3 regions of the Nocardiopsis sp. NPDC055551 genome follow, and region 3 is predicted to be linked to each of the others. Evidence: riboswitches for the same ligand, from Rfam matches in the RefSeq annotation. Region 3 holds a riboswitch; each other region holds the start of a gene.
The links. Region 3 has a riboswitch for thiamine pyrophosphate ahead of thiD (bifunctional hydroxymethylpyrimidine kinase/phosphomethylpyrimidine kinase). Riboswitches for the same ligand answer to the same signal wherever they lie in the genome.

Region 1 (6,584 bases), on a different contig from region 3:
GAGACCCCACTCCGAGGGGTGCGCCCGCATCACGACTTGTCCACATTTCGGACACCGAGAATTCCATCACCGGGAACCGGCCCTCACACCCTTGCCCGGCCGCCGAACACCCGGGCCCCTACCCTCTCGACCAGGGACTAACCTGCTGGGTATGGCCCCTTCTACTGCCTTTTCAGCCGTGTCCGTCATCCGTTCCGACGTGGACCGCGAACTGTCCGACTTCTGCGCCGAACACCGTGTCCGGCTGCTGGAGATCGGCCCCGAGCTGGCCCCCGCCATGGATTCCTTGGAGGCGATCGTCTCCAGCGGCAAGCGGCTGCGTCCCACCTTCGCCTACTGGGGGTGGCGCGGCGCGGGCGGGGCCGAGGGCGACGCCAGGATGATCCGCGCGGCCGCGTCCCTGGAGTTCCTCCAGGCCTGCGCGCTCGTGCACGACGACGTGATCGACAACAGCGACACCCGGCGCGGCGCCCCCGCCACCCACAAGCGCATGGCACGGCTGCACGCCGACGAGGGCTGGAGCGGCGACAGCGACGGATTCGGTCGTGGCGCCGCGATCCTCATCGGTGACCTGTGCCTGACCTGGTCCGACGAGATGTACCAGGCCTGCGGGTTCGTGCCGCGGACGCTGCAGGACGGGCGTGCTCCCTTCGACGCGATGCGCACCGAGGTCATGGCCGGGCAGTACTTGGACACCTTGGAGCAGGTCCGCGGCATCGAGACCCGTGAGGCCGCCCTTCGGGTGATGCGGTACAAGACCGCCGCGTACACGGTGGAGCGTCCGCTGCACCTGGGGGCCGCGTTGGCCGGGCGGGGCGAGGAGCTCGCCCGGGTCTACACCGACTACGGCGTCCCGCTGGGGATCGCCTTCCAGCTGCGCGACGACCTGCTGGGCGTGTTCGGCGACCCGACCACCATGGGCAAGCCGGCCGGTGACGACCTGCGCGAGGGCAAGCGGACCCTGGTGGTGGCCGAGACCCTGGCGCGGTCCGGTGAGACCGACGCCGAGCGCTTCCGCTCGCTGCTGGGCGTGCCCGACCTGTCGACGGACTCGGTGGAGTGGATGTGCTCCCTGGTGGAGTCCAGCGGCGCCCTGACCGCCTGTGAGTCGCTGGTCGAGGAGTACTCCGAGCAGGCGCTCGCCGCACTGGAGGACCCGGAGCTGGACGAGGGCGCGCGTGACCCGCTGCGCGAGTTGGTCGTCGCGGCCACCCGCCGCTCCCACTGATCGGCGATCCGCCCGAACCCCGAACCCCGAACCCCGAACCCCGAAGGATTGATTTTGGGGTCTTCGGGGTTTTTTATACCCTTTTTCAAATTACGCCCACAGCCCGATTCCGGCATGAATCGGAATCCACGATAGACCTTGAAACCGGAGCGCTCCCTCCCATGGCCAGAAACACCGCCCCTCTCGGGCCGACCACCACGGCCGAACGGGCACTCGCTCCGGACCTCGCCCGCGGCTTCATGCTGCTCTTCATCGCCCTGGCCAACACGGTCTGGTACCTGGGGGCCGCACCGAACACCGGCATCACCGCGCACCCCACCCCTGAGGGCGCACTGGACGATGTCGTGCAGTTCTTCACGGTCATGGCCGTGGACATGCGCAGCTACCCGATGTTCGCCTTCCTGTTCGGGTACGGCATGGTGCAATTGGCCAGGCGCCAGGAGGCGGCGGGTGCCGACGTCAAGGGCGTCGACGCCCTGCTGCGCCGCCGCAACCTGTGGCTCCTCGTCTTCGGCTTCTTCCACGCACTGCTGCTGTGGATGGGCGACATCCTCGGCGCCTATGGCATGCTCGGGCTGGTCCTGGGATGGCTGTTCCTCCGGCGCAAGAGCGGGACACTGCTCGTGTGGGGCGCCGTGCTGACCGGCCTGCTCGCGCTCCTGTCCGTGATCGTCCTCCTGCTCCTGCCGATCCTCGGCGAGGTCGACATGGGCGATCAGGACGTTCTGGTCACGGCCGCCGACATCGCCGAGACGTCCATCCTGTCCGCCGCGGTCATGCGAATGCTGGCCTGGCCCCTCAGCGTCGGGCAGGGGCTGCTGATCCCGGCCTTGCCCGCCGCGGCCCTGTTCGGGTTCTGGGCCGCGCGCCGCCGGATCCTGGAGGAGCCGGAACGGAACCTGCCCCTGCTGCGCGGGGTCGCGATCGTGGGCATCACCGTCGGCTGGCTCGGCGGTCTCCCCCTGGCGTTGGCCCAGATCGGCGTGTGGGACCTGGCCCCGATCCAGGGGCAGGCGCTGGCCATCCCGCACATGTCGACCGGCCTGTTCTGCGGGCTCGGGTACGTCGCGCTGATCGCCCTGGTGGCGTACCGGGTCCGGGAACGGGGACGAACCCGGGGCATCCTGGTGAGCGCCCTGAGCGCGACGGGGAAGCGCTCCCTCAGCGCCTACCTGGCCCAATCCGTGCTGTGCGCGCCGCTGCTGGCCGCATGGGGCCTGGGGCTGGCCGCGCACATGTCCTCGTGGACGATGTTCCTGTACGCGGTCGGGGTGTGGCTGCTCACCGTGGTGGGCGCCTACGCGCTGGAGCGCGCGGGGCGTCGTGGCCCGGCCGAGGTGCTGTTGCGCCGCCTGACCTACCGGCGCATCACCCGTACGATCGCCCCTGTCACGGGTGGGAACGAGGAGGCTCCCCAAGAGCACACCACCCGCTGACCGATGAGCTCAAAAAGGGGCGTGCCGATGAGCGGCCGGCACGTCCCCATACTCCAGGATGGCTGTCATGGGTGACGATCACATGACAAACCACACCATAGGGGTGACCGGAGCCACGGGAGCGGTGGGCGGGCGCGTGGCCGCCCGGATCGCTCGGCTCGGGTCGACACAGCGATTCATCGTGCGCGACATCAATCGCGCCCCGGAGTACCCGGGCAGCAGCGCGTCGATGGCCGACTACGAGGACGGGGCCGGGTTCACGCGGGCCTGTCGGGGGGTGGACACCCTGTTCCTGGTCTCGGCCACCGAGTCCGAGGAACGAATGGAGACCCACGTCAGCGCGGTGGACGCGGCGGTCGAGGCGGGGGTCTCCCGGATCGTGTACCTGTCGTTCCTCGGTGCGGGCCCGGCCTCGACCTTCACCTTCGCCCGGACGCACTTCTTCACCGAGGCGCACATCAGATCCACCGGTGTGTCCTACACGTTCCTGAGACCGAGCCTGTACCTGGACCTGCTGCCCCATTGGGTGGACGACGAGGGAGTGGTGCGCGGCCCGGCCGGTGACGGTCGGGCCGCGTGGGTGTCCCGGGACGACGTGGCCGACGTGGCCACCGCCGTCCTGACCGACCCCGTGGTGATCGCCGCGTCGGAGCGGACCACCTACGACGTGACCGGCCCGGAGGCGTTGTCGGTGGGCGCCACGGTGGAGAAGCTGGGCAGGCTCACCGGCCGCACCATCCACTACGTGCCCCAGAACTGGGAGGAGGCGCTGGAGTCACGCCGGCGCACCGGAGCCGCGGAGTGGGAGGTCGAGGGGTGGGCGTCGTCGTACGCGGCGATCGCGAACGGGGAGATGGACGTGGTGGCCGATACCGTGCCGAGCCTGACCGGGCACCCGGCGCAATCCATCGAGGGTTTCCTGCGCCGTCATCCGAGCGCGTTGGCGCACGTCGCGGTCTGACATCGGCGGTCTCTTCCCGACCACCGCCGTGCGGAGTGCGCGGTCGAGTTCGGCGGACCCGAGGTGCTGATCCCCGGGAGGTTCCCCGTCACCGGGTCCGGTGAGGCGTCGCCTCGGTTCAGGCCCGCGCGGTGAGCCGTTCCTTGAGGGCGACCGCCGCGGCACGGGGGTCCTCCGCCTCGGTGATGGCGCGCACCACGACGACACGCGAGGCGCCGGCGTCGAGCACCTCGTCGATGGTGGTCAGGTCGATGCCGCCGATGGCGAACCAGGGTCGTTCGGTCCCCAGTGCGGCGGCCTTCTCCACCAGGGCCGGGCCGGCGGCAGGGCGTCCCGGCTTGGTGGGGGTGGCCCAGGTCGGTCCGACGCAGAAGTAGTCGCTGCCGGCTTCCTCGGCGGAGGCCATGGCGGCCTCGACGTCGTTGTTGGATCGCCCGATGACGGGGTCCGCGCCGATGATGTCCCTGGCCATGGACACGGGCAGATCGCGCTGTCCCAGATGCAGAACGTCGGCGCGCACCGCGCGGGCGATGTCGGCGCGGTCGTTGACGGCGAGCAGCGCGCCGTGGCGTTCGCACGCCTCGCGCATGACCTCCAGCGCGGCGAGTTCCTCGCGGGCCTCCAGCCCCTTGTCCCGGAGCTGGACGATGTCCACCCCTCCGGCCAGGGCCGCGTCCGTGAACTCGGCGAGGTCACCGCGCTCGGTACGGGCGTCGGTGCACAGGTACAGAAGGGATGCGTCCAGGCGCTCGCGCAGGCTGGTTCCGTGGTTGGTCCTCACACCCGACACATTAGGCCCTGGTCGTCGAGGGGCCCAAGGGCGCACCCCCCGGTGCGCCCCATGGAGCGAACGGCGATCACTCAGAAGGCCATGGCCTGGGCGCGGCGACGCACCTCGGTGCCCCGGTTCTCGCGCATGGCCTGGATCGGGGTCCCCGGAAGGGTGTCGTCCGGTGTGAAGAGCCAGCGCAGAGCCTCCTCGGTGGAGAAACCCGCGTCGGAGAGCAGCACGATGGTGCCGGGCAGCCCCTTGACGAGGTCGTCACCGTCCAGGAAGGCGGCGGGGATGGAGAGTTCTCCCTTGCGAACCACGCCCATGAGGCGGTTCTCGCGGATGAACGTCTTGATCCGGTTCGGGCTGACGCCCAGCGGCTCGGCCGCCTCGCGCAGGGTCAGCCAGTCGCCGACCAGTTCGTCGATGTCGAGGTCTTTGTGTGTCACCCTCCCAATCTGCCACACCCCACCGGCCACCGAGGACCGCCCGAACCCGTGCGGGGTCACCTGGCCTAGGATGGCGGGGAGCGAACAGACATGTCCCGCGGGAGCCGGGTGGACCCGGCTGAGAGGGAGACCGAGCAGTCTCCGACCGCACGAACCTGATCCGGATCATGCCGGCGAAGGGAGGGGAGCGCGCACCATGCGCGACTTCGAGGATTCCCGCTACAGGACCGGTTCCGACACCGATGGTGTGGTCGTCGTCGGTGGCGGCGTCATCGGGAGGGTCGTCGCCTGGCGGGCGGCCCGACACGGTCTGGACGTCACCCTGGTCGAGCCCGATCCCGTCACCGAACCCGCCGACGCGCGTTCCTCCTCCGCCGTCGCGGCGGGCATGCTCACGCCCGCCACCGAGGCGATCTTCGGTGAGGAGGAACTCATGGGACTCGGCGTCCGCTCCGCGCGGATGTACGACTCCTTCGTCGCCGAGGTGGAGGCGGACTCCGCCATGTCGGTGGGCCACCACCGCACCGGAACGCTCCTGGTCGCCTTCGACCGGGACGACCTGGCCGTCCTCGATGAACTCCACGACCTGCAACGACGTCTGGGCATCGCCACCGAGCGGTTGAACAGTCGAGAGTGCCGCCGGTTGGAACCCCACCTGGCCCCTTCGGTGCGGGGCGGGGTCCTGGCCCCAGAGGATCACTCCGTCGACCCCCGCCGTCTACTTCCGGCCCTGGCCCGGGCCGCCGAACGCGCGGGCGCGCGCGAGGTGGCCGGGGCCGTGACCGAGGTCTCCTCCCCCGGTCCCGACGGGGCCCGGTTGGGAGTGCACCTGGCCGACGGCACCGTTCTGCCGACCCACCAGGTCGTCCTCGCCGCGGGTTGCCTGAGCGACCGGATCACCCTGCCCGCGCCGGTGCTGCCTCCGATCCGGCCGGTCAAGGGACAGTTGTTGCGCGCCCGGGTCCGTGAGGGGGAGCCCCCGCTCGTGGAGCGGACGGTGCGCGGCCTGGTCCGCGGCTTCCCGGTCTACCTGGTGCCCCGCGCCGACGGCGAGGTCATCGTGGGCGCGACCCAGGAGGAGCTGGGGTACGACACCGCCCTGACCGCGGGCGGGCTCTGGCAGGTGCTGCGGGACGCGCGCGAACTCGTTCCCGGGGTCACCGAGCTGGAGGTCACCGAGACCTGCGTGGGCCTGCGCCCCGGGTCCCCCGACAACCGACCCCTGCTGGGCCCCACCCGGGTGCCGGGACTGCACCTGGCCGTGGGCCACTTCCGGCACGGGGTGCTGTTGGCCCCCGTGACCGGAGAGGTCATGGTGCGGGCGCTCACGACCGGGGCCCTGCCCGAATACGCGCATGGATTCGCCGCCGACCGGCCGCTGTCCGATGGCGGCGCGTGAGACGAACCGACGACGTGGGAGTGACTGTGGAACTGATCATCAACGGCGAGAGTCGCCAGAGCACGGCCACCACGGTCGAGGCGGTCGTACGCGACCTCACCTCGGCCGGCGACGGGGCGATCCCCGGCGGGATCGCGGTGGCGATCAACGACGAGGTGGTGCGGCGCACCGCGTGGGCCGGCACGGACCTGACGCCGGGCGACCGCGTGGACGTCCTGACCGCCGTACAGGGAGGCTGAACCATGACCGACATCCTCGACACCCGGCCCGATGTCGACACCGTCGAAGACCCCGTGATCATCGCCGGCGTCCCCTTCGGCTCCCGCCTCATCACCGGAA
Region 2 (6,584 bases), on a different contig from region 3:
GGGGCTGAGTACAGGTGGAGCTTGCCCGCTCCCACACCTGCTTGGCCTGGAGGAGAGATCATCAAGATCACAACCGTCGTATCCGACCCCGCGGCGGAAGGGACTCCGCGATGACCAACCCAGAGGCGAACCCGGACACCCACGTGTGCGTCGATGGTGGCCTTCCAGGGCCGTGGGCCGAGCGGGAGGGTGGAGCTCCCGTCGAGCTCATCACCGCCCGCGACGTGCCCCTGGGCGGACCGCGTGCCATGAACGTGCGCCGTACCCTGCCGCAACGGCAGCGTTCGTTGATCGGCGCGTGGTGCTTCATCGACCACTACGGGCCGGACGACGTATCGGCCAGCGGCGGTATGGACGTGGCTCCGCACCCGCACACGGGACTTCAGACGCTGAGCTGGCTGTTCGAAGGTACCGTCGCCCACATCGACTCCGGTGGCAACAGCGCCCACGTCCTTCCCGGTGAGATGAACCTGATGACCGCCGGCGCCGGCATCTGCCATTCCGAGACCTCCACGGAGGACACCGACCGACTCCACGGGGTGCAGCTCTGGATCGCCCTCCCCGAGGAGGCGCGCAACCGGCCGGGCCGCGACTTCGAGCACTTCGTCCCCGAGCCCGTCACCTTCGACGGCGGTTCCGCGCTCGTCTTCCTCGGTTCACTGCTGGGTTCACAGTCCCCGGTGAGCATGTATTCGCCGCTGGTGGGGGCCGAGATCAGGCTCGATCCCGGCGCGGCCCTCGACCTGACGGTCGATTCCGGATTCGAGCACGGCCTGCTGGTGGACACGGGCGAGGCCATCACGCTGGAGGGCGTGCGCGTACCCAAGGACGCCGTGGGCTACACGGGGGTGGGAAGCCGGAACCTGCGTATCGCCAACGGCGGTACCGAACCGGCCAGGCTCGTACTCGTGGGAGGCACCCCCTTCGACGAGGAGCTCGTCATGTGGTGGAACTTCCTGGGCCGTACCACCGAGGAGATCCGGCAGTACCGGGAGGAATGGCAGAACCACGGTGAGCGGTTCGGTCGCGTCGAAGGCTACGTGGGGCATGGCGGCCCGGGAAGGAACCGCGAAGGAATGGGGTGGATCCCCGCCCCTGAACTGCCACCGGTCAGGATGAGGCCGAGGAAGAACCCACCGCCTCACGCACAGATCCAGGACTGAACCACCCCGATCACCCACCCCGCCGGGCCGAGACACCGTCGTGCCCACCATCAACCGGCCCGGCACGATCCCCCTGGAGAGGTCTTCGCCATGACCGAGCCACAGACCGACAAAACCGGCGCTGTCGTGCATATCGCCCTCGACGAAGCGCGCGTCATCAGCGCCTACACCGTGACCTTGGATGACGGCACCCTCGCCGGCCGTGCGGACTTCGTCGACCCAGTGCAGGGAGACGGAGAGCGCGTCTTCTTCCACACCGAGGTCTCACCGGAATTCGGTGGACGAGGCCTGGCCGGGCTCCTGCTGCGCGAGGCGTTGGCCGACAGCGTCCGCAGGAACATCACCGTCGTCCCCGTGTGCCCACTGTTCGCCAAGCACTTGAAGGAGCACGGCGAGGAGTACACGGCCCAGGGCGGCAAGTTCCGCAAGCCCAGGCCCGCGGACCTGGCCCTGGTCCAGAAGACGACCGAGGAGCAGGCATGAACGCGGAGCGTCCCTACATCGACAAGGAACACCCCACGGTGTACAAGGCGCTCGGCAAGGCGGCCGTGGCCTCTCGAGCCGCCTCGCACGAGGCCGGCCTGGGCGACGACACCATCGAGCTGATCAACGTCCGGGTGTCCCAGATCAACGGGTGCCCGACCTGCCTGAGCATCCACGTTCCCAAGGCCCGCAAGGCCGGGGTGAAGCAGAGCGTCCTGGACGTACTGCCGTCCTGGCGTGAGGCCGGCGTGTTCTCCGACATGCAAAAGGCCGCGCTGCTCTTGGCCGAGTCCCTCACCGTCATCGACCCCGCCGTCGACCGGCAGGAGATCAACGCCCGCGCGGCCGCCCACCTGACCACCGCACAGATCTCTGCGGTGGAGTGGACGACCACGCTCATCAACGCGTTCAACCGGGTCTCGATCGCCAGCGGTCATCCCGTGATCACACGATAGGGGAAAGCGATTTCCGCCGCTGTAACGCCCTCCCTCCATGAGGTGCGCTACAGCGGTGGGTCCCCCTTCCGGAAGCCCACCTTCTCCAACAGGGTGACGTGCTCGGTGGCCTACCGATCCTCAGCAACCCCGCAACGGTTCCTGCCGCGCGCCCTTCCTACGAGATGAGGAGGTCCGGACAGGCCAAGGACGGCCTTTCGAGCCTCCCACCTCCCGGACCTGCCTCCCGTTCTCAGTACGGTGACGGTGGCCGTTCCAAACCCAGATGGCCCCGAAGTGTGTCCGTCTCGTACTCGTGACGGAACAGCCCCCGCTGTTGCAGGACAGGGACCACATGGTCCACGAAGTCCTCGATCCCGCCCGGCAACGACGGCGGCATGAGGTTGAACCCGTCCGCGCCACCGTTTTCGTACCACCGGGTCATCCGGTCGGCGATCTGCTCGGGCGTTCCGACCATGGTGCAGTGTCCGCCGCCGGCGGCCAGACGGCCCAGCAGTTGCCGCACCGTGGGTCTTTCGGAGTCGATGATGCGCAGGATGGTCTCGTAGCGCCCCTTGGGACCGGTGAACTCCTCCAGTGGCGGCAGCTCGGGAACCGGCGCGTCCAGCTCCCAATCGGAACAGTCCTGTTCGGTGAACAGCCCCAGCTGCTGCAATGACTCCTCGGTCGGCAGCAGTTCGTCCAGTTCACGTTGCTTGTCTTGGGCCTCCCGCTCGGTGGAACCGACGTAGGTGACCAGTCCGGGCATGATGGCGACGGACCCGGGGTCGCGGCCCGCCCGACGAATCCGCGCCTTGACGTCGCCGTAGTAGTCCTGGGCGCTGGGCAGGTCATAGGCCACGGAGTAGATGGCCTCGGCGCGGCGGGCCGCCAGCGTGCGTCCCTGCTCCGACGAACCCGCTTGGAACAGCACCGGGTTGCCCTGTACCGGGCGCGGCACGTTCAACGGGCCCTCGACCTGGAAGTGCTCTCCCCGGTGGCCGATGGGGCGTACCTGGTCCGGGTCCGCGAAGACCCCGTCCCGGTCGTAGTGGAAGGCCTCGTCGCTCCAGGAGTCCCACAGCCCCAGCACCACCTCCACGAACTCCTCGGCTCGGGCGTAGCGCTCCTGGTGCGCGGGCATCTGCTCGTATCCGTGGTTGCGGGCCTCGGCGTCGAACATGGACGTCACCACGTTCCAGCCCACTCGGCCTCCGCTGATGTGGTCCAGGGAGGCCAACAGGCGTGCCGCGTGGAAGGGCGTGTAGAACGTGCTGGAAACGGTGCTGACCAGACCGATGTGCCGGGTGGCCCGGCTCATGGCCGCCAGAGTGGTCAACGGTTCGAGGAACCACCACGGGCCACCGGCGACGTCGCCCGTGGCGTGGCCGTCGGCGAAGAACACCGCGTCCAGGCAGCCGCGTTCGGCGGTGCGGGCCAGTTCTTCGAAGTAGGTGATGTCACCGATCCGTTCGGCCGGCGAGTCGGGGTGGCGCCAGGCGGCCTTGTGGTGGCCGCAGCCGAAGATGAACAGGTTGAGGTGCATCCGGCGATCGGGAGCCTGGTCAGGCGCGGAAGCGGTGGCCATCAGTTCATCACCAGCCCGCCGTCGACGACGAGGTTCTGGCCGGTGATCGCGCGCGCCCAAGGGGAGGCGAAGTACAGGGCCGCGTCGGCGAACTCGGCCGGGGTGGTGACCCGGCGCAGCGGTGTGGTGGAGGCGATCATGTCGAACACCTCGTCGGGGGTGGCGGCGCTGGCGTCGGTGGTGCGCAGCAGACCGCCGGAGACCATGTTGACGGTGATGCCGTCGGGGCCCAGGTCATGGGCGAGCGTGCGGGTCAGCGACAGCAGCGCCGCCTTGGCCGCGGTGTAGTCGTGGTAGGGGACGACCGGGTGCTGGAACAGGTTGGTGCCCACGTTGATGACCCGGCCGAACCCTTGGCCGCGCATGGAGGCCAGGGCGGCCTGGACGGTGTTCAGTGCGCCGTGGACGGTACCGCTGAACTGCTGGTCAAGGTGTTCCAGGGTGAGGGTGTCGGCGTGGGGTCGTGCGTCGCCGTTGAAGGAGAAGCCGGCGAGCGCGTTGTTGACGACGGTGGAGACGGAGGAGCCGAAATGTCCCTCTGCGGTCTGGATCATCGAGGCGACCTGTTCGGGGTCGCGTACGTCCGCTCGCACAGCCAGGGCGCGGTCGGGGTGGGTGGCGGCGAGCTCGCCGGCTGCTTCGGCACTGTGGAGGTAGTTGATCACCACCCGGGCGCCTTGCCCCAGGAAGGCCTGGACCAGCCGGGACCCGAGCCCTCGGGCCCCGCCGGTGACGACGACCGTCTGTTGGTCGATAGGGAGCGCGGTGCGGGAAGAACTCATCGGTGGCCTTTCTGGCATGGGCGAAGGCGTCCCTTCGGCCACCGATACCACTGGCCGTGTACGGACATCCCTTCGCCGGTATGACCCGGATCAGGTTCGACGGGTGTCATCTCAGCCCGAATCAGTGGATTCAGGGCACCCCGTGTCACTGCCGATCAAGGTAGCCCATAGGCACCCTCTCGGGCCACCGGCCGGTGCCGTGCTCGTCTCCCGCTCGGCGATGGCGGCTTCAGCGGTCGGCCGGTTCGATCCCGGCCCGGTCGACGGACAGAAAATGGTCCGGAGCACACGTCGGCGCCCGGGTGCGGCGATCCAGCCCCAGACCTCCTCGGCGGTCCCCACGACCAGACGCAGCTCAGCGATCTGCTGGTCATCGCCCGTAGCGACCCCAGCGTGTGCGTGGTCTTGCATCTGCCAACACCGGCGAGTCACCCCATCCTCCCGGTCAGGGCATAGCTGCCTCTTCCTGTGGTTCTTTGGTGGGGAGAAGCCTTTCCCGTCTTCGTGGTCACCAACGGCCCGGTGAGGGCCCACGATGGAGGGGCGTTCCTCTCCTGGCTTTCGTGTTCGCCCGGAAAACAGAACCGATCGACTTCGGCACGTTCACAAGTGTTGAGGGTGTCGGCCCGCGTGTTGTCCCCAGTGGTCGAAGGGAGCACCCGAGCAGATGCCCCCGTGGAAACCACGGTCGAACAGGATCGTGCCGCCTTCGTCAGAGGCGAGCGGCATCCTCTCGCCATCACCACTGAGGACAAGATTTCCGCCCTAGCTGAGCTCGAACGCGTTGAAGATGGCATGGGGACGTAGCGTCGAGCAACTTCACCGGTTCGGATTCGTTCGTCCTTTCAGCCCGCGCGACCGGGTCGCGCGGGCTGACCCTCCACGTTCACGAGGCCGACCGCAACAGCGGTGGCGTGAGCAGCGAGGATCCGCCTTTGCGGTACAGGGCCGCCGGTCGACCCGCCGGCTGGGCGCGCTGCTCTCCCATGGGGTCCACGAAACCCTCCGCCTTGGTGACCTTTCGTCGGAAGTTACTGGGATCCAGTTCACGCCCCCAGATCACCTCGTAGACCGCCCGCAACTCGCTGAGCGTGAACGGTTCGGGACAGAAGACCGTGGCGACGGTGGTGTACTCCAACTTCTCCCGAACACGTTCCAGAGCGTCATCGAGGATGCGGACGTGGTCGAAGGCCAAGGGGGTGGACATCGCGATGAGCTCCTCCACCGGCACCCAACGGGCATGCGCCGCGTCGCTTCCCCCCACCGCCTCGGGCAGGTCCGCCCCCAAGGCCAGATAGGCGATGGTGACGACCCTCCCCCGCGGATCACGGTCGGGATCACCGTAGGCACCGAGCTGTTCCAGGTGGAGCCGGGAGCCGTCGACCCCGGTCTCCTCCAAGAGTTCGCGCCGAGCACCTTGGTCGAGGGTCTCCCGTCTTCGGACTCTTCCACCAGGCAAGGCCGAGTGTCCTTGAAACGGCTCCTCCCCGCGCTCGATCAGCAGGACCATCAACGCCCCGTTCCTAATGGTGAAGATGGCCAGATCCACCGTGACCAGGGACAACCCCACGTCAACGGCTCGCGCCAAGCGTTCGTCCACCGCGATCTCCTTAAAGGTCATCTTGACTTTAATCATCCGATCCACTTATGGTCATCTCGACCTTAACCGGATCGGCGCAGGAGAAGTGCATGTCCATCACCGCTCACGCCTCTCCACCCCCCGTCTCTCCCCCTCCTCAGAACCACGGAGAGGAACCGACCGGGGCCACCCGTCACCTCTGCACCGGTGTCCACGTCGACGAGGACTTCCGAGACCTCGTCATCAAGGAGGTGTGCACGGCCCCTTCACGACGCGCGGCCCCCTCATACGAATTCGACCTCGTCCCGGTGATGCGCCACGCGTGGTTGTCCCTGCACCTGACGTCGTTGTCGAGGTCGGGGTTGATCGCCGCACTCGCCGCACCCTGCTACTGGGGATTCACGGTGACGACCCTGTTGGTCGCCGGCGGATACGCACTTCTCGTACTCCTAGACCACGCCTGGCGAATCTCCAAGGAGCTCACGCGGCCCGAAGAGCCCTTTCCGGCGAAGAAGAGGCGGAAGCGTCGACCGAAGTTGCCTTCCAGGTCCAGCT
Region 3 (6,584 bases):
AACCCCTCGGAACGGTGGTCGGGGTGGAACCGGTCGGTGTCCACCCCGCGACGCCACAGGGCCAACCGGGGGAATCCGCGGTCCGACAACGCCTCCATCGTGGCGGAGGAGGGCACCAGGGTGCGGTCCACGGCGGAGTGGATCCGGTGCAGCAACGACCAGAGCGCCTCGGTTCCGGGCAGACCGTACCGACCGGCGAAACCGGCCAGGTCGGTCTGGAACACGCCCACGGTCGGCAGCGCCCAACGTCGCGCCACGTCCACGGCGGCGGCACCGAAGAGGGTGGCCCGGTGGGGTGTTCGGGAAGGTGTCGACGAGCGGGGTCATGGGGGACATGCGAACGGGCTCCCAACGCCGGAATATCGCTGCTCCCGACGCTAGGCTCGGAGTGTGAACCGGGGTCGCAGCCCGAGCGAACCCGCCCCGTCGGAAGGGGGAGGGTTGGAGGATCGGGCGGTGACGAGGCGTGTACGGTCGTCTGGCCGTCGTGTGACCCCGGGATGGCATGATCGCCGAAAACGTTGCAGGACACACCTTTGAGGAGTCGATCGGTGACCCTGGTGGAATGGTCGAAGCTGGTGTTCGAGGAGCTCGAACTGTCCGGGAGCGAGCCGCTCCAGAAGGCCGACGTCGACAGGATCCTCGACCTGGCCCGCGACGCCGCGCACTCCGTCGCCCGCCCCGCGGCACCGCTGACCACCTATCTGTTGGGTGTGGCGGTCGGTAGGGGGGCGGACCCGGAGGAGGCCGCGGCCGCGCTCAGCAGGCTCGCGCTGGCCCACGCCGAGGACGAGGACAAGGCGGACTGAGGGTGCGCCCCGTCGCGCACCCGAGGTGACACCGGCGCGGCGCAACGTTCATGTCGAACACATGTGATTCGTTCGTTACGCGTCAGTGTCATTCTTTGCCGATATCGAAATGCACCCACCTGTGCCGATGTGACTCCGCGAACAACGGTCCCTCTGTTCCACCCTCGGATCTCTCGGCCCCACGCACTCACCGAAAGGGAGATCCCCTGTGGACCAACTCCTTGAGATGGCCGGCATCATCAGCGACGTCATCTGGGGACCCTTCGTCCTCATTCCGTTGTTGTTGGGTGTCGGTGTCTTCCTCACCATCCGGCTGCGCCTCCTTCAGCTGCTCAGGCTCCCGCACGCCCTTTGGCTCGCCCTCGTCCGTCGCAAGGAGGACTCCTCCGTCGAGGGCGACATCTCCCACTACCAGGCACTGAGCACCGCGCTCGCCGCCACCGTCGGCGTCGGTAACATCGCGGGCGCCGCGCTGGCCATCGGTGTCGGTGGCCCGGGCGCGCTGTTCTGGATGTGGTTCATCGGCATCTTCGGTATGGCCACCAAGTACAGCGAAGCCCTCCTGGGGGTGAAGTACCGCCGCACCGACGCTAAGGGTGAGCAGAGCGGCGGCCCGATGTACTACCTCAAGTACGGGATCAAGGGTGGGCTCGGCACCTTCCTCGGTGTCGCCTTCGCGGTCTTCGGCGCCATCGCGGCCTTCGGTATCGGTAACGGCACCCAGGCCAACACCGTGGCCCAACAGGTCAGCAGCGTCACCCCGCTGGAGCCGTGGGTCATCGGCCTCGCTCTGATGATCCTGTCCGGCGGAGTGATCCTCGGTGGCATCAAGAGCATCGGTCGTGTCGCCTCCGGCCTCGTGCCGATCATGATCATCGGTTACGTCGGCATCTGCCTCGTCGTGCTCATCGCCAACTGGCAGTCGCTCCTGCCCGCCTTCCAGCTGGTGTTCACCGACGCCTTCACCGGGACCTCCGCCGTCGGCGGTTTCGCGGGCGCCGGTGTCATGCTCGCCATCCAGATGGGCTTCGCCCGCGGCATCTTCTCCAACGAGTCCGGGCTGGGCACCGGTGGTATCGCCGCCGCCGCGGCCAAGACCAAGGAGCCGGTCCGTCAGGCCATGGTCTCCATGACCCAGACCTTCATCGACACCATCATCGTGGTGAGCATGACCTGCCTGGTCATCATCGTGACCGGTGTGTGGCAGGGAGACGAGGCCGAGGACGGTTCGCTGCTGACGTCGCAGGCCATGACCGAGGGGCTGGGTGCCATCAGCCCCACCTTCGGTACCGCGGGCGCCTACGTCGTCGCGGCCTCCGTGGCCGTCTTCGCCTTCAGCACCCTGCTCGGCTGGGCCTACTACGGTGAGCGGTGCGTGGAGTTCCTGGGCGGACGCAAGCTGGTCCTGCCCTACCGACTCATCTTCATCGTCATCATCTTCATCGGTTCGGTCGCCAGCCTCGACTCCGTCTGGCTGTTCAGCGACATCGCCAACGGCCTGATGGCGCTGCCGAACCTGGTGGGGTTGCTCCTGCTGTCCCCGGTCATCGTGGCGGAGAGCAAGAGGTTCTTCGGTCACCCCGATTGGCGTAACCCGGACGCGGTGATGGACGACGTCCAGCGCTAGCCGACTCGCACGCCCCACGGGGAGAATATGAAGGGGGGACCGGTCCGCACGGGCCGGTCCCCCCTTCGTGTGATCACCACCAGGCGTGGAAATGGTGCACGGGGCCCTGGCCGCCGCCGGCGTCGATCTCGTCGGCGTGGCGCAGCGCCTCGGTCAGCCAGGTCTTGGCGTCGGCCACGGCGGTGGCCACGTCCGGGCGTTGGGGGATCAGCGCGGCGATCGCGGAGGACAGGGTGCAGCCGGTGCCGTGGGTGTTGCGGGTCGCCACGCGCGTGGCGCTCAGCTCGACCGGGGCGGACTCCCCGTCGACCAACAGGTCGACGCTGTCGGTACCCGGCAGGTGACCACCCTTGAGCAGGACCCGACGCGGCCCCAGCTTCAGAAGCCTCTCGGCCTGGGAGCGCATCGTGGCCAGGTCCGTGGCCTCCTCCTCGCCGAGCAGGTCGGCGGCCTCCGGCAGATTCGGTGTGAGCAGGTCGGCGCGCGGCAGCAGTTCTCCGCGCAGCGCCTCCATCGCCGAACGCTCCAACAACCGGTCGCCGCTCTTGGCGACCATCACCGGGTCCACCACCACGTTCGGCAGCCCGTGTCGGTCGATCGCGGCGGCCACGGCCTCGGTGACCTCGGCGGTACCCAGCATTCCCACCTTGACCGCGTGGACCGTGGCGTCCCCGAACAGTGTCTCCATCTGGTCGACGACGAACGAAGCGGGGACACCGTGAACCCCGGTGACCCCGCGCGTGGACTGGGCGGTCAACGCCGTCACCACGCTCATCCCGAAGACCCCGTGGGCGGAGAACGACTTCAGGTCCGCCTGGACGCCGGCGCCCCCACTGGGGTCGCTTCCGGCGATGGACACGACGTTGTGCACGCTCATGGGCGTTCCTTCGCTAGTACGAACTAGGGCAGGTTCGACGGGTGTGCTCTCAGCCGGGTCGTTTCCCCGGCACCCCGCGCCGTCGGGGTCGAAGCGCCGTGAAGCGCTCGCTCGACCCCGACTCGGTATGTGGTTGTGGGTACGACTCTAAGGGTCAGACGGAGACGCTCTGGTGACCGGCCTCGTGCTCGCGCTGGGCGCGGGTGCGGTGCTCCCACACGATCGAAGCGACCACGATTACGAAGCCGAGCGCGGTGAAGGCCAGCGTCACGGGCACGTCGGTCATCGGCAGGATCTCTCGCTCCTCGGACTGCCAAGGCCACAGGGCGCGCAGCGAACCGGCCATGAGACCGGTGAGCACGACCAGGGTGACGTGGTGGTGGTTCTCCAGCAGGAACTGCAGGACCTTCACGAACAGGGCGAGACCGGTGATCATGCCGAGCACGAAGACCGCGATGTAGGGGATGTCGACCGAGCGCAGGGCGGCCATGGTGGGCTCGTACAGACCCAGGGCCAGCAGGATGAAGGATCCGGACAGACCTGGAAGGACCAGGGCGCAGATCGCGACCGCGGCGGCGATGAACACCACCACGGGATGGGTGGGCAGGTTGGCACCCGGCAACCCGGTGAGGAAGAAGGAGAGCGCGGCGAAGACCAGGGCCAGGAGGTAGTGCCAGGCCTTCCAGGTCTTGCCCGCGCCGGTGTAGGGGATCCACAGGCAGGCCAGTACCAGTCCGAAGAAGAGGGCGTAGGCGTACTGGGTGTGGCTCTCGACCAGGGGCGCCAGGAAGACCGCGGCGAGGATGAGCGCGAAGGCCATACCGATCAGGGCGGGGATCAGGACGCCCCAGTCCACCTGGCGGAACTGCTCCCGGGCACGGTCCTTGCCGCGTCCTCGGGGCACGTCGGTGACGTAGCGCTTGATCCCGCTGACCGCGTGGCCCGCGCCACCGATCAGCTTGTCGTAGAGACCGACCATCAGGGCGACGGTGCCGCCGCTGATACCGGGCAGTGCTTCGGAGGTGCCCACGGCCCCGCCGCGCACCGCGTTGAAGATGTAGGAGCCTACTGAGTTGGCCATGAATGCTCGGGCGCTTCTTCCGGGGAGCCGGAAAGGGGACGCCGTCCTCCGTCCTGATGGTGTCGCCGGTCCCGTATCCACGGTGGACCGGACGATCAAAGGGGTGCTTGGGTCGGCGCGGACCTCGATGAATCCGCCGATGGTACGATCCCGGGCCCAACGCCGAGGTTCGTCACTCCGGCCACACGATGGGGGAAGGGGACCGCGGCCCCCGGGCCGGGTGTGGCCATTCTAGCGTCGTCGATGAGGGCGGAAAGCGTCCCGGAACTGTCCTGGAGACATCGAGAGGGCGCCGAAACCGCGTTTCGGATGCTTAATGGTGTACTGACTCGGAGACCGAAATGAGGGGTACCACAGAGGGAGGTCGAGGGGACCCCTCGGAGACCTCCACGGGTCACCGCGATCGGGGACTGTGGGCGCCCTCATCGGCCACCGAAGTGGCCCAACGGTAGTCCTGTTTGCCCACGGCGGTGCGCCGGACCCGGTCCACGAAGTGCACCGTCCGGGGCACCTTGAACCCGGCCAACCGAACCCGGCAGTGGGCGCGCAACGCCTTCTCGTCCGGGTCGCTTCCGGGGGCCAACGAGACCAGGGCCGTGACCCGCTGGCCGAGGTTCTCGTCCGGGGCGGGCACCACGATCACGTCGTCCACCGACGGGTGGGCCTTGAGCACGGCCTCCACCTCCTCGGGATACACTTTCTCCCCGGCGGTGTTGATGACCACGCTGCCCCGGCCCAACAGGTCGATCGAACCGTCCGTGGCCCGGGTCCCGTAGTCGCCCGACAACGCCCAACGTCGCCCCTCGGCGTCGGTGGGAAAGGTACGAGCGGTGGCGATGGGGTCGTTGTAGTAGCCCAAGGGGATCCGGCCGGTCCGCGCGATCCGTCCGACCTGTGGCGACCCCGGCCGCAACGGACGCAACGCGTCATCCAGCACCGAGATGCTGCCGCCCATGGTGAAGCTGCGACGGTCGGTGGCGTCGGCGACCGTGGCCGCCTCGTCGGGGGCGGTCGCCGAACCGCACACACCCGTCTCCGAACCCCCGTAGGAGTCGGCCAGGGTCACGTCTCCGCGCCAGGCCCTCCACAGGTTGCGCACCGCCGGGGTCAACGGGGTACCACCGGAACGCACCGAGGTCAGGTCAGGGCACAGTTCGGGCTCGGTGAGCAGGTGCCGCGCCAGGGGACGCGCCATCGCGTCGCCCACCAGCTGGAGCGCGTGCACGCCCTCGCGGTGCGCCAGTTCCAGCACACGGTCCGGCCGGAAGCTGCGGTCGGTGGACAGCACCACGCGCTTGCCGCACAGCAGCATGCTCAACGCGTGCCACTGCCCGGCCGCGTGCATGACCGGACCCAGGACCAGCATGCGCTGCGGGAAACAGCGAACGGCGCGTTCGGCCACCTCATCGGGGGTGCGAGCGCGCGGCGTGCCGGGGGACCGGCGCTCCACGGCGGCGCGAAAGACGTCGGCCTGGCGCCACAGCACACCCTTGGGGTAACCCGTGGTGCCGCCGGTGTAGAGCAGGTAGTGGTCGTCGCCGCTCGTGCCGGGGAGCGCGCTCCGGGGGGTTCCGACGTCCTCGCCCTGCGCGGTCAGGGCGGACTCGTAGTCCGTCCCCTCGGCGGTTCGCTCGGTGCCGTCGGCCAACAGCAGCACGTGGCGCAGTCGTGGCAGATCCGGTCGGATGGCCGTGACCGTGGCGGCCAGGGAGTCCTCGGCGATCAGCGCCGCCGCGTGCGAGTCGGACAGTACGTGTCGCAGTTCACCGGCCACGTACCGGTAGTTGACGTTGACCGGCACCGCTCCGGCGCGCAGCACACCGAGGAACGACTCCATCCACTCGGCCCGGTTGAACGACAGGATCGCCACGTTCTCACCAGGGCGCACACCCGCGCCGACCAGGTGTCGGGCCAATCGGGTGGCCCGTTCGTCCAAGGCGCGGTAGGTGAGCCGACGTGGGCCCGCGACGAGGGCGATCCGCTCCGGTACGGCCTCGGCCACCGCCGCCATCAGCGCAGGGAGGGAGAAAGGGGTATCCGAAGACGTGTGTGGCACGGCAGATCCTCCCTGGCGTTCGTGTGACGGCCGTCCCCGGCGAAGACGCTCGCGGCGGCTGTGACTGTACGGCGACCGTACCCGTCAGAAACCGGGCTGATCGTGGTGAGGGCTGTGTACCGCGTCACCTGCGC

Region 1: another riboswitch for thiamine pyrophosphate. It lies ahead of thiO (glycine oxidase ThiO); the one in region 3 lies ahead of thiD (bifunctional hydroxymethylpyrimidine kinase/phosphomethylpyrimidine kinase).
Region 2: another riboswitch for thiamine pyrophosphate. It lies ahead of ACWGSK_RS20580 (3-oxoacyl-ACP reductase); the one in region 3 lies ahead of thiD (bifunctional hydroxymethylpyrimidine kinase/phosphomethylpyrimidine kinase).

Annotation. Positions count from the first base shown of each region.
Region 1 is NZ_JBSHJJ010000004.1:331,656-338,239, reverse strand. Features, by position in the region: gene ACWGSK_RS10110 (polyprenyl synthetase family protein) at 152-1,228, shown strand; gene ACWGSK_RS10105 (DUF418 domain-containing protein) at 1,390-2,664, shown strand; gene ACWGSK_RS10100 (SDR family oxidoreductase) at 2,732-3,625, shown strand; gene thiE (thiamine phosphate synthase) at 3,744-4,406, opposite strand; gene ACWGSK_RS10090 (Rv2175c family DNA-binding protein) at 4,487-4,846, opposite strand; TPP riboswitch at 4,934-5,045, shown strand; gene thiO (glycine oxidase ThiO) at 5,043-6,245, shown strand; gene thiS (sulfur carrier protein ThiS) at 6,272-6,484, shown strand; gene ACWGSK_RS10075 (thiazole synthase) at 6,488-6,584, shown strand, end outside.
Region 2 is NZ_JBSHJJ010000011.1:193,833-200,416, forward strand. Features, by position in the region: gene ACWGSK_RS20560 (pirin family protein) at 111-1,163, shown strand; gene ACWGSK_RS20565 (N-acetyltransferase) at 1,254-1,646, shown strand; gene ACWGSK_RS20570 (carboxymuconolactone decarboxylase family protein) at 1,643-2,101, shown strand; gene ACWGSK_RS20575 (LLM class flavin-dependent oxidoreductase) at 2,334-3,668, opposite strand; gene ACWGSK_RS20580 (3-oxoacyl-ACP reductase) at 3,668-4,450, opposite strand; TPP riboswitch at 4,501-4,603, opposite strand; gene ACWGSK_RS20585 (NUDIX hydrolase) at 5,337-6,071, opposite strand; gene ACWGSK_RS20590 (hypothetical protein) at 6,140-6,584, shown strand, end outside.
Region 3 is NZ_JBSHJJ010000006.1:29,335-35,918, forward strand. Features, by position in the region: gene ACWGSK_RS12305 (glycosyltransferase) at 1-44, opposite strand, end outside; partial or broken gene ACWGSK_RS12310 (glycosyltransferase) at 42-281, opposite strand; gene ACWGSK_RS12315 (DUF6457 domain-containing protein) at 552-809, shown strand; gene ACWGSK_RS12320 (alanine/glycine:cation symporter family protein) at 1,018-2,436, shown strand; gene thiD (bifunctional hydroxymethylpyrimidine kinase/phosphomethylpyrimidine kinase) at 2,510-3,313, opposite strand; TPP riboswitch at 3,302-3,400, opposite strand; gene ACWGSK_RS12330 (DUF368 domain-containing protein) at 3,468-4,394, opposite strand; gene ACWGSK_RS12335 (acyl-CoA synthetase) at 4,789-6,450, opposite strand.